DNA from 2 places in the Ralstonia mojiangensis genome. Region 1 is predicted to be linked to the other one. Evidence: predicted binding sites of a transcription regulator. Region 1 holds the regulator's gene; the other holds the start of a gene.
The links. The regulator LexA, encoded in region 1, represses DNA repair genes until DNA is damaged. The targets are predictions, from matches to a motif close to ACTGTATNNNNATACAGT.

Region 1 (5,872 bases):
GCCAGCCCCGGTACGCGTGGAGCGCAGCACGAAAACGCCCTGCTGACTCGCCCGGTTCAACGCCGCCTCGAGATTCGCATGGATGGAGCCCGCGCCCGTTGCGGCAATTACCAGCCCCTGCACGCCCGCCGCAACTAACGCATCAACGACACGCGCATCGGGTTGCGCATAGCTCGCTATCACTTCCACCCATGGCCACTGGCTCGTTGGTGGCATCGGCAGAACTTCCGCTGCAGTCACGGGCTGCGCAGCACGCTGAAACTGCACTTGGGCGTCGAGCACGAAACCCAGCGGCCCCACATCCGGCGAAACAAAGGCCTCGACCGCGTAAGTGTGCGCCTTTTGCACATCGCGGGCGGCATGCACGCGCTGGTTGATCGCCACAAGCACGCCACGCCCGCGCGCAGACGGACTGGCGGCCAATCGCACCGCGTTCAGCAGATTCAGAGGCCCATCCGCCGACAGCGACGTTGACGGCCGCATCGCCGCCGTCAGGACGATCGGCGTATCGGTCTGCTGCGTCAGGTGCAGCAACATCGCGGTTTCTTCAAGCGTGTCGGTACCGTGCGTGATGACCACGCCATCCACGCGCTCGACCTCGACCCAGTGACGGATACGCGCGACCAGCCTTTCCCATACGTCGAACGTCAGGTCCTTGCTGTCGATCTGGGCGACCTGCTCGGCGCGCACGTTGGCGATGCGCTCCAAACCAAGTTTGCTGGCCGCGAGCAGTTGATCGATGGGGACGGCGCCAGCGCGATAGCGCGCGGCGGAGCCAGCGTCGTCAGCAGAGCCAGCGATTGTGCCGCCGGTGGCGAGGATGGCGATGGTAGGCAAGGACATCGTTGCAGACATGCGTTGTGGGCAAGGCGCGCATTGTATCCGCCCGCCCCGCCTTTGCCGACGCGGGATTGCCCTGTGCGCCCAGAAAACAAAACGCCGGCACACAGGCCGGCGTTTTGAACGGAAGCAGTGTCGATTATTTCTCGACGAAGGCGCGTTCGATCACGTAGTCACCGGCTTCGCCCATGCGAGGCGAAATCTTGAAACCACGGGCATCGAGCAGCTTGCAGGTGTCTTCCAGCATGGCCGGGCTGCCGCAGATCATGGCGCGATCGACAGCCGGGTCCATCGGGGGCAGGCCGATGTCGGCAGAAAGCTTGCCGTTGTCGACGAGGTCGGTCAGGCGGCCCATGTTGCGGAACGGCTCGCGCGTGACGGTCGGGTAGTAGATCAGCTTCTCGCGCACTTGATCGCCGAAGAACTCGTTATTTGGCAATTCCCGGGTGATGAAGTCGGCATAGGCCAGTTCGCTCACTTGGCGCACACCGTGCAGCAGCACGACCTTCTCGAAACGCTCGTAGGTATCCGGATCCTGGATGATGCTCATGAACGGCGCGAGGCCGGTGCCGGTGCCGAACAGATACAGGTTCTTGCCGGGCAGCAGATCATCCAGCACGAGCGTGCCGACCGGCTTCTTGCTCACCAGCAGCTTGTCGCCCACCTTCAGATGCTGCAGGCGCGAGGTCAGCGGACCGTTCTGCACCTTGATGCTGAAGAACTCGAGGTGCTCTTCATAGTTCGGGCTGGCAATGCTGTAGGCGCGCATCAAGGGCTTGCCTTCGACCTCCAGCCCGATCATGACGAAGTGGCCGTTATGGAAGCGCAGCGCCTGATCGCGCGTGGTCTTGAAGCTGAACAGCGAGTCGTTCCAGTGATGGACGCTCAGAACGGTCTCTTGATTGAAGGCGGACATGGTGACGTTCGGGCCAGCCCAACGAGGCTCAATCGGGCTATGTGGCGATGCAAAAAATCGGTCAAGGCCTTGATTTTATGCGATTCCCCGCAGCCGCGCCTGCATGGATTACGCATAAGCTTCTAACCACTCGCATGGGTTTTGACGCCGGTCATAAGGAGCGGGCGCTCGCGCAACACGTCACAACAAAATCACTTGCGCTTCCCGCATCACTGTATAAAATCACAGCACCTGTTCAAATATACAGTACACCAATGGCCGCCCTCACCCCTCGCCAACAGCAGATTTACGACCTGATCCGCCAGACGATCCAGCGCACGGGCTTTCCGCCCACACGCGCCGAGATTGCCGCAGAGTTCGGTTTCTCATCGCCCAATGCGGCCGAGGAACACCTGCGCGCGCTGGCACGCAAGGGTGTGATCGAACTGACGCCGGGCGCCTCGCGCGGCATTCGACTGCGTGCTGCCGGCGACGCGGTACAGCATCAGTTCTCGCTGCCGTCGATGGGGCTGATGCAATTGACGCTGCCGCTGGTGGGCCGCGTGGCTGCCGGTAGTCCAATCCTGGCAGCAGAGCACATTGATCGCCAGTATCAGGTCGACCCCTCGCTGTTCTCTGCGCAGCCCGATTTTCTGCTGAAGGTGCGTGGCATGAGCATGCGCGACGCCGGCATTCTGGATGGCGATCTCCTGGCCGTGCAGCGCGCCACCGAAGCCACCAACGGCAAGATCGTGGTGGCTCGACTGGGCGACGACGTCACGGTCAAGCGCTTCCAGCGCAAGGGCCGCCATGTCGAGCTGATAGCCGAGAACCCGGATTTCGAACCGATCCACGTTGATCTGGATCGTGATGAGTTTCACCTGGAGGGCTTGGCCGTCGGTCTGATCCGGCCTGCTGCTCCGTAAGTCTCCGGCGCATCTCAGCGCCAAAACTTCGCTGTTTGATCCAACCTGGAGGTGAGCCATCGACTCGCCAGGGCGGAGTCTTGCCACTCGCTTTTCCACCCGAACTCACGAGGTCTGCCATGCGACTCGGATCGATGTCTTCCCGCCGCCGCCCGGTACAGCCGGTACCTTTCCGCCAAACCCAGGGCGTGCGCATCTATCAGGGGGAGCAGCGCCGTACGATGGTTGGCAGCATGGCCGCCATCTGCCGCATGCTCGATGCGATTCCGGCAGCTTCACGTACTGCTGGCGCCGAAAGCTGCTGAGGGAAAGTAAGACGATGAAGGGCTTTGAAGGGCGCCGCCGCGGCCGATCAGGGCATACCCCAATGCTGTCGCCGCAACTGATTTCATACACTTGCCGTGCCCTGAGGACAGGGCTTTCTTCAACTGATTTTCGGCCCGCCGTTTGAGCGGGCTGTTTTTTCTGTTCGCAAGTTGCTGCAGCGGCACATTCAACGATTTTCCGTCAGCAAAACGGACGTTTACCCGGATGTTGTTTGGCGTACGTGACAGTAGTATTGCCAGTGCCCTCAGGGGCAATGAGATCGCTGAATTCAAAGCCCGCAGTTGCGGGCTTTTTTTTTCGCTGCAACCGGCCGGCGAGCCGCTAAACGCTCCCGGCTTTCTCGATGACGAGAATTCTTGCCTCGCCGCGCGGGTGCGCCACATGCTCGCAGCCGACGCCGGCGAAGAAGATGTCGCCGTGCTCCAGCGTCACGACCTTCTCTTCGCCGGCTTCGCGGTAATGCATGTCGACCGTGCCATCGAGCACCACGAACACCTCTTCGCCATCGTTCACATGCCAGCGATAAGGCTGGTCCGTCCAATGCAGGCGCGTGGTAATGCCGCTTATATTGGCAATGTCGAGTGCACCCCAGGCACGCTCGGCAGTGAACGACTTGGCGCGAATGATCTTCATGGCGATCGTGCCTCGTTTACTGCATCGACTGCAGATTGCCGATACGCACCAGCATCTCGGTGAACATCTGCATATCGAGGTCGAGGTCCGGCACTTCCTTGTACTCGTTGGCGTTGTGCGCGGTGTACTTCTTGCCGGGCATCGCGGGGCCGAAGTTAATGGCATTCGGCATCAGCTTGGCAGTCGTGCTGCCGGCCGTGGGGACGGGCTTGGCGTCAAGGCCCGTCGTGTCGCCGTAAATGTTGAGCAGCGTCGACAACCATGCCCCCTTAGGATCACGCGCCATCCAGTTGCCCTGGTCGTGGTTGATCTCAAGGGCGACGTGGTTGGCGTTGGCCCACGCGTTGATCTTGCCGGCGATCTCACCGCGCAGCGCGTCGGGCGTTTTGCCGCGCGGCATGCGCACGTTGGCGGTCACCTCCACGCGGCCGTTCTTGTCACCGATCACCGTAGGCGAGATGGTGAGGGGCCCCATGAAGTCGTCCTTGTAGGCAAGCCCCATGGTGTTGCCGAGATAGTCGGTGCCATAAAGGTCGGTCAGATAGCGCACGGCGTGGGCGTAAGCGTTGTCTGCGAGGCCGAGATCAGCTGCCCGCAGGAACAGCGCCAGACGCGGCAGCGGGTTGACGCCCTCCTCCGGGCGCGAGCCGTGCGCCGACGTGCCGGTCACCTTCACGACGATGCTGTCTGCGGTGCGCGTGATGTCGATTGCAAACTTGCCCTGTGCGGCCAAGCCATTCACGAACGCATCGCGCTTGGCTTCGAGCGCGGCGGCGGCCACGCCCAGATCTCCTCCCTTGAGCGTGGCGGTGCCCGTCTGCGGGACGGAGCTGGCCGACGCCGCGCCTGTCATCGAAACGATGGCAGTATGCGAGGCATCGCCGGCCTGCGCAGGGAAGAACACCTTCAGCGCGCCGGTGCCTTTCTCGGCAACCACGGCCGGGTATTTGCTGTCGAGCACGATGTTGTACGCGGGCAATTGCGTGTGCTCGCGGTAGTACTTCATGCCATCGCCCCCGGTTTCTTCGGTGGTTTCGATCATCAGGCGGATCGTGCGCGCGAGCGGCACGCCGCTGTCCTTGACCGTTTTCATGGCGTACATGGCGGCGGCAATCGAGCCCTTGTCGTCAATCGTGCCGCGGCCGTACAGCAAATTGCCGACGCGCGTGACCTTGAACGGATCGAGCTTCGTGCCGTCGCCGAGCACCCATTCCTCGGGCTTTGCGGGTACGACATCAGCGTGAGTCAGGATGCCGAATTCGTCCGAACCGGTGCCGGGCAGCGTGACTTCAAATACGCGGTTGTCGACGTTGCGGTATTTCAGGCCGAAGTCGTGTGCCATGCCTTCGACCAGCTTCCCAAACGCGACGATGGCAGGGTTTTCGTACTGCGGAATTTTGTCGTCGCGCACCGTGGGCAGCGCGACCATCTTTTCGATCGAGGCGATCACGGCCTGCTGGTTGTGCAGGCGGTTGTACAGACCGAGCAGACGCCCGATGTTGACCAAGTCATCGCCAGTGAGCGCGGCCTTTTTCTGGTACGCGGCGACGCTGCCTGCGACCTGGGGATCAGCCTTGGCGGCTGCCGCTAGAAAGCTGTTCAGGTCAGCAGATGCCTTGGATTGTTCGGCGGCGAGCAGCGCATCGAGTTGCGGTTTCTGAAGCGTGGCGGCAAAGGCGCCGGTGCCGCAAGCCAGCGACAGTGCGATCGTCAGCGAAGACAGGCCAATACGGGCAGTGCGTTGCATCGAAGTGGATTCCGGGAAAGGCGAAGGCGCCATCATAGGGGCGAAGCGCGAGCCACGCATTGTGCAGCGCGAAAAACGCTAAGACACGCCCACTGCGCGGTATGCTGGGAGCTTTCCAAGGAGGCCTGCCGCATGGAACCGTCTCTGGATACCGCCCCTGGTCTGCTGAACGTGCTGGAAGAGCTGCGCCGGCGCGAGCCCATCTTCCATCGCCCAGAATTAGGCACGCGCCGCGAAGATTTTGAGCGCATGACCACGGAAGATTTCTGGGAAACAGGCGCCTCGGGTCAGCGCTATAGCCGCAGCTATGTGCTCGGCGTTCTCGATGCACGGCACGGCCATATCGGCGAGGACTTCTGGCAAACGCGCGATTTCCGCTGCCAGGAAATTGCGCCCGACAACTACCTGCTGACGTACACGCTGGTGCAATCGAACCGGACGACGCGCCGGGCGACGTTGTGGCGGCGAACGGCGGATGGCTGGAAGATTGTGTACCACCAGGGA
Region 2 (5,872 bases), on a different contig from region 1:
GCATCGGCTTGCCGCAGCCCAAGATTGAAGTTTCCGCCCTGTATTACGACTACCAGTTCCGACAACTGCCGCCGTATCGGCAGCAGGGCGACCCCGATCTGGACCTGCGCTTCGCCACTGTCATGAAGGGATTGGACTTGCCGACCTGGGATGCGCATGACGCGCTTAACGACGCGGTGATGGCGGCGTTGGCGTTTGTGAAGCTGCGCCATCTGGGTGCGGCGTAACGTGCTGGTGTCAGATGGACGGCGGAGGAGATGACTCCGGCGCATCATGCTGCGCCGTTTCGTCGTGTTGCGCGGCTGCATCCGCGGCGCGGTTGGTGCGCCACGCATAGAGCACGGTAATCAGCACATAAACGATGGGCGCACCCTGGGCGCCGACCCAATAGGCGAACGTCCAGTCCGAGTTGAAAAAGTGCGTCGACAGGTCACGCGCAAAGAACGCGATCACGAATGTCACCACAAACCACACCGCGAGCAGCGCCGCGATCCAACGCATGTTGGCGATCCAGCGGCGGCGTGCAGGGGTTCCGGGCGTGATGCTCATGCGGTGGCCTCTTCGCCAGACGAGGCGCGATGCAGCGTGATGCGAAAGCGCGCCCCCGCCAGCCGCGGAGATGCCTGATACACGTTGTCGAGCACCTCGATGTCGCCGCCGTGCTGCTGCACGATTTCGCGCACGATGGCCAGGCCCAAACCGCTGCCCTCGGCCTGTGTGCCAAGAATGCGGTAGAAGCGCTGCATCACGCGTTCGCGCTCGGCCACGGGGATGCCGGGGCCAGTGTCATCCACGTCGATGAAGACGAACGGCTCAAACGGCGCGGTGGTCACGCGCACGGTGACATGTCCACCGTCGGGCGTGTAGCGGATCGCGTTGTCCAGCAGATTGTTGAGCATCTCGGCGAGCATCGTCGCATTGCCCGAAATCGTGACCGGCGGCCCAGGCTCCTCAAAACCGAGGTCGATCTGCTTGGCCCAGGCCTTTGGCAGCCACTCTGCCACCACCTGGCGTGACAGCGCGCAGATATCCAGCGGCACCAGACCGTCGGTGGCGCCCATGTTTTCCATGCGCGCCAGAGAAAGCAACTGCTTGACGAGGTGCGCGGTGCGATCCGAGCTGTCGGCGATATGCGCGAGCGTGCGACGCAGCTCGTCGGGCGATTGTTCGCGCTGTGCCAACTCCGCTTGCATGCGCAGACCCGCCAGCGGCGTCTTCATCTGATGCGCGGCATCCGCGATGAAGCGCTTCTGCGTATGCACCGATTGCTCCAGCCGCCCAAGCAGATCATTGAACGACGCCACCAGCGGCGTCAGCTCCTGCGGCGCGGCGCCTTCGTCGATGGGGCTGGTGTCGCCCGGGTTGCGCGCGCGGATGCGCTCCTGGATCGCGTTGAGCGGCGCCAGCCCGCGCGTCAGCCCAAACCACACCAGGATTACTGCCAACGGCAGGATCACGAACTGCGGCAGGATCACGCCCTTGATGATTTCGTTCGCGAGTTGCGCGCGCTTGTCGAGCGTCTCCGCCACTTGCACCAGCGCGGGCTTGTCGCCAGAGCCCGGCCGCTGCACGAACGTATACGCAACACGAATCTCAGCGCCGTGGATGTGGTCGTCGCGCAGTTGCACGAGCCCCCCCGCGTTGGCGTCTTCTTCGGGCGGCAGGGGCAGGTCGCGGTCCCCGGAGACAAACTCGCCGTTGGTGCCGAGAACCTGGTAGTAAATGTTGTCGGTTTCGTCGGCACGCAAAATCTCGCGTGCCGAGATCGGCAGTTGCAGCGTCACGCGGCCATTCACCTCGCGCAGTTGCTGGCTGAGCACGATCGCGCTCGATTCCAGCGCGCGGTCGTAGGGCGCGTTCGCAATCGACTTGGCCACCAGATACGTCACCGCAATGCTCATCGGCCACAGCAAGAGCAGCGGCGCGAGCATCCAGTCGAGAATTTCGCCGAAGAGGGATCGGGCGACGGGCCGCGTGGCGTCGTCTTCGAGGTGGGGGAGTGTGTCGGTGAGATCGCCGCCGTCATCGCGGCCATCAGTCCCGGGAGTCGTGTCGTCACGGTCGCGCAGCGACGCGCGATGCCGACGCCACGGCCAGGCCAACCGATCACCCATGGGCAGCCGTCGCGGTTGTCGTCGGGGTGGCCATGCGTTCCAGGCAATAGCCCAGCCCGCGCACGGTAGCGATGCGGATGCCTTCCACCTCGATCTTCTTGCGCAGCCGGTGGATGTAGACCTCGATGGCGTTGTTGCTGACTTCTTCGCCCCAGCCGCACAGGTGGTCGACCAGTTGCTCTTTCGACACCAGGCGGCCGACGCGCGCCAGCAGAATCTCCAGCAGCCCGATCTCGCGTGCCGACAGTTCCACCACCTGATCATGGATATAGGCGATGCGCCCGACCTGATCGAATGCCAGCGGCCCATGGCGGACAAGCGTGGCGCCACCGCCCGTACCCCGCCGCACCAGCGCGCGCACGCGCGCTTCCAGCTCAGACAGCGCGAACGGCTTGGCCATGTAATCGTCCGCGCCCAGATCAAGGCCCTTGACGCGTTCTTCCACACTGTCTGCGGCGGTCAGGATCAACACCGGCAGCATGGCCCCGCGCGAGCGCAGGCGCTTGAGGACCTCCAGCCCGGACATGCGCGGCAGGCCCACGTCGAGAATCAGCAGGTCATAGGTTTGGGCCGTTTGCGCGGACAGCGCCGCGTCGGCAGTCGCCCCATCGGAGGCTTGGTCGACGGCATAACCCGCCTGGCGTAGCGAGCGAGTAAGCCCGTCAGCCAGCGTGGCGTCGTCTTCGGCAATCAGAATGCGCATGCGTGTCTCCCCGCGATGCCGGGCAAGATGTCTTGCCCATCCCGCCCGCTACATTGTTTTCGCGCGATATGTGTTCTGGAGACTTGTCAAAACCACTGGTTTTTTATACAGTACTCCGAATTCGCGGTGCTGTAGTCTTGGCGGCGCTAAAGTCATGAAATGGGTCGTGTCGGGGGCAATCACGCTGCGGCCCGTTATTGCAGGCAACCGCTGGAATCGCAAGCCCTTGCGGCCCATTTATACACCAATTTGCACGAAGGACGACCATGGAAGACGGTAAGAAGGCAGCCGCAATGAGCGCAGAAAAGCAGAAGGCGCTGGCTGCCGCGCTCGCGCAGATCGAAAAGCAGTTCGGCAAAGGCTCCATCATGAAGATGGGCGACGCCGAGGTCGAGCCGGTCCAAGTCGTGTCGACAGGTTCGTTGGGGTTGGACGTGGCGCTGGGCGTTGGTGGCTTGCCGCGCGGCCGCGTGGTGGAAATTTACGGTCCGGAATCATCGGGTAAAACTACCCTGACACTGCAGGTGGTTGCCGAGATGCAGAAGCTGGGCGGCACTTGCGCCTTCATTGATGCTGAACATGCGCTTGACGTCACTTATGCCGACAAGATTGGTGTGAGCGTGCCGGACCTGCTGATTTCCCAGCCGGACACGGGTGAACAAGCTCTAGAAATTGCTGACGCGCTGGTTCGGTCGGGCTCGGTTGACCTGATCGTCATCGATTCGGTGGCTGCCCTGGTGCCAAAGGCTGAAATTGAAGGCGAAATGGGCGACGCACTGCCCGGCCTGCAGGCCCGTCTGATGAGCCAAGCACTGCGCAAGCTGACCGGCACCATCAAGAAGACCAATTGCATGGTCATCTTCATCAACCAGATCCGCATGAAGATCGGCGTGATGTTTGGCTCGCCGGAAACCACCACGGGTGGTAACGCGCTCAAGTTCTACGCTTCAGTGCGTCTGGACATCCGCCGCATCGGTTCGATCAAGAAGGGCGACGACGTGGTCGGCAACGAGACCAAGGTCAAGGTCGTCAAGAACAAGGTGGCGCCGCCGTTCCGCGAAGCCATCTTCGACATCCTTTACGGCCAGGGTGTGTCGCGCGAGGGCGAAATCATCGACCTTGGCGTGGAAGCCAAGATCGTTGAGAAGTCCGGCGCCTGGTACAGCTACGGCGGCGAGCGTATCGGCCAAGGCCGCGACAACTGCCGTGAATACCTGCGCGAGAACCCTGACCTCGCCCGCGACATCGAGAACAAGGTCCGCGAAGCACTGGGCGTGACGCCGATGGGCGCCGTCGCGGTGGCCGAGGAAGTCGGAGAAGAGTAATTGGGTTGGCCGTCGGCGCAGATCGACGGCTCTATCGAGCTTCATACGCCTGCCGTCCCCCAACGGCGGGCGTTTTCTTTTTGAGCCTGAAACCGTATGCCGTTGCCACGCCCACCGTTATCGCTGAAGGCACGTGCGCTGGGCTATCTGTCTCGGCGCGAGCACAGCCGCGTCGAATTGCGCCGTAAGTTGGTGCCGCACGCCGAGTCGGCCGAGCAGGTCGATGCGCTGCTGGATTGGCTGGAGGGCGAAAACTGGCTTTCCAACACGCGTTTTGCCGAAAGCATGGTGCACCGCCGCGCGGGCCGCTACGGTACGGCGCGCCTGATGCAGGAGTTGAAAACACATCAGCTTGGCGCAGAGACGCTGGGCGAGGTCAAGGCGCAACTGCAAAGCACGGAAGCAGCGCGCGCCAAGGCTCTGTGGGAAAAGCGCTTCGGCCGCCCACCAGCCGATCTAGCCGAACGGGCCAAGCAGGTGCGATACATGATGGCGCGTGGATTCTCCCGGTCGGTGGTGTCGCGCATCATCGCGGGGGCCGATGAACTGCTCGAAGATGGCGACGAGTCGGACTGAACGCCGTCGATCTAGCAACAATTCGCTCGGACAATCCTCTTGTGTGCGGATCGTGGCCGTTGCACCTTACCCGGTTGTTGCAACCGCTTTCACACTGCGTTGCAGCACGCGACCAGTCTGGGCGTGACGACGTGTTAAAATTCAAGTCTTTGGTACCGTCCTTCATCTCAATTGCCGGACGGTAGTGTTCGTGTGTGGCGGCTGATGCGCTGCTGCATATGTCCCGTGGGCGATGCGCGAGATCCGCGCGCGCCGCCTCCATCGGTCCTATCAGTCGTCTGGTCCATGCCTCTGTCTGCTCCCGTCCCGCGCGTCATGCGCCACCGCCGTGCCATCACGGTGGAGGCCTATTTGCGGGAAGACGGCCTGTGGGACATCGAAGCGCGCCTGACCGACACCAAACCACGTGACATCCCCCTGGCCAGCGGCGGCGTGCGCCCGGAAGGCCAGCCGCTGCATGACCTGTGGCTGTGCGTGACCATCGATACCCGCATGAACGTTGTGGATGCCGAAGCGTGCTCCGACTGGGTGCCGTATCCAACACATTGCGACACGATTGGCCCCGCCTATCGAAAGCTCATCGGCCTGAATCTGATGAAGGGATTTCGAAAGGCCTCGCGTGAGAGACTTGGCGGCGTAGCGGGTTGTACGCACCTGACGGAGCTGTGTGGTGTGTTGCCGACCGCCGCCATCCAGGCCTTCGCGGGCGACGTCTTCCCGGTGCGCGATAACTCCAACGACCTCCGGCCTGTCGAGCCCGGTGAAAAACCGCCTTATCAACTCCATGGCTGCCATGCCCTGCATCTTGAGGGTGAGGTGGTCCGCAAGCATTACCCGCGCTGGTTTGCATACCAGCCCGAAGCCAAGATCCAACCGCCACCCACCGAACTGTCGCCTGAGCCCTCGTCCTGAAGGGCACCGCGCTGTTCGCGTTTTCAATACTCATCACACTCACTCTGCCTAGCAAAGGAAACACGCATGAATATCCATGAGTACCAAGGCAAGGAAATCCTGCGCAAATACAATGTGCCGGTTCCGCGCGGCATTCCGGCCTTCTCGGTCGACGAGGCTATCAAGGCCGCAGAAACCCTGGGCGGCCCGGTGTGGGTCGTGAAGGCACAGATTCATGCGGGTGGCCGTGGCAAGGGCGGCGG

Region 2: a site for LexA is predicted at 2,912-2,929, ahead of recA (recombinase RecA). Genes of this name have one in related genera too.

The regions. Positions count from the first base shown of each region.
Region 1 covers NZ_JAMXHU010000003.1:219,527-225,398, forward strand. The annotation lists gene NG898_RS13095 (asparaginase) at 1-843, opposite strand, end outside; gene NG898_RS13100 (ferredoxin--NADP reductase) at 980-1,756, opposite strand; gene lexA (transcriptional repressor LexA) at 2,011-2,661, shown strand; gene NG898_RS13110 (hypothetical protein) at 2,781-2,966, shown strand; gene NG898_RS13115 (cupin domain-containing protein) at 3,310-3,621, opposite strand; gene NG898_RS13120 (dipeptidase) at 3,638-5,368, opposite strand; gene NG898_RS13125 (nuclear transport factor 2 family protein) at 5,501-5,872, shown strand, end outside.
Region 2 covers NZ_JAMXHU010000002.1:64,141-70,012, reverse strand. The annotation lists gene NG898_RS07025 (3'-5' exonuclease) at 1-227, shown strand, start outside; gene NG898_RS07020 (DUF4212 domain-containing protein) at 238-549, opposite strand; gene NG898_RS07015 (sensor histidine kinase) at 546-2,114, opposite strand; gene NG898_RS07010 (response regulator) at 2,107-2,817, opposite strand; gene recA (recombinase RecA) at 3,084-4,142, shown strand; gene recX (recombination regulator RecX) at 4,239-4,718, shown strand; gene NG898_RS06995 (DUF2889 domain-containing protein) at 5,004-5,630, shown strand; gene sucC (ADP-forming succinate--CoA ligase subunit beta) at 5,697-5,872, shown strand, end outside.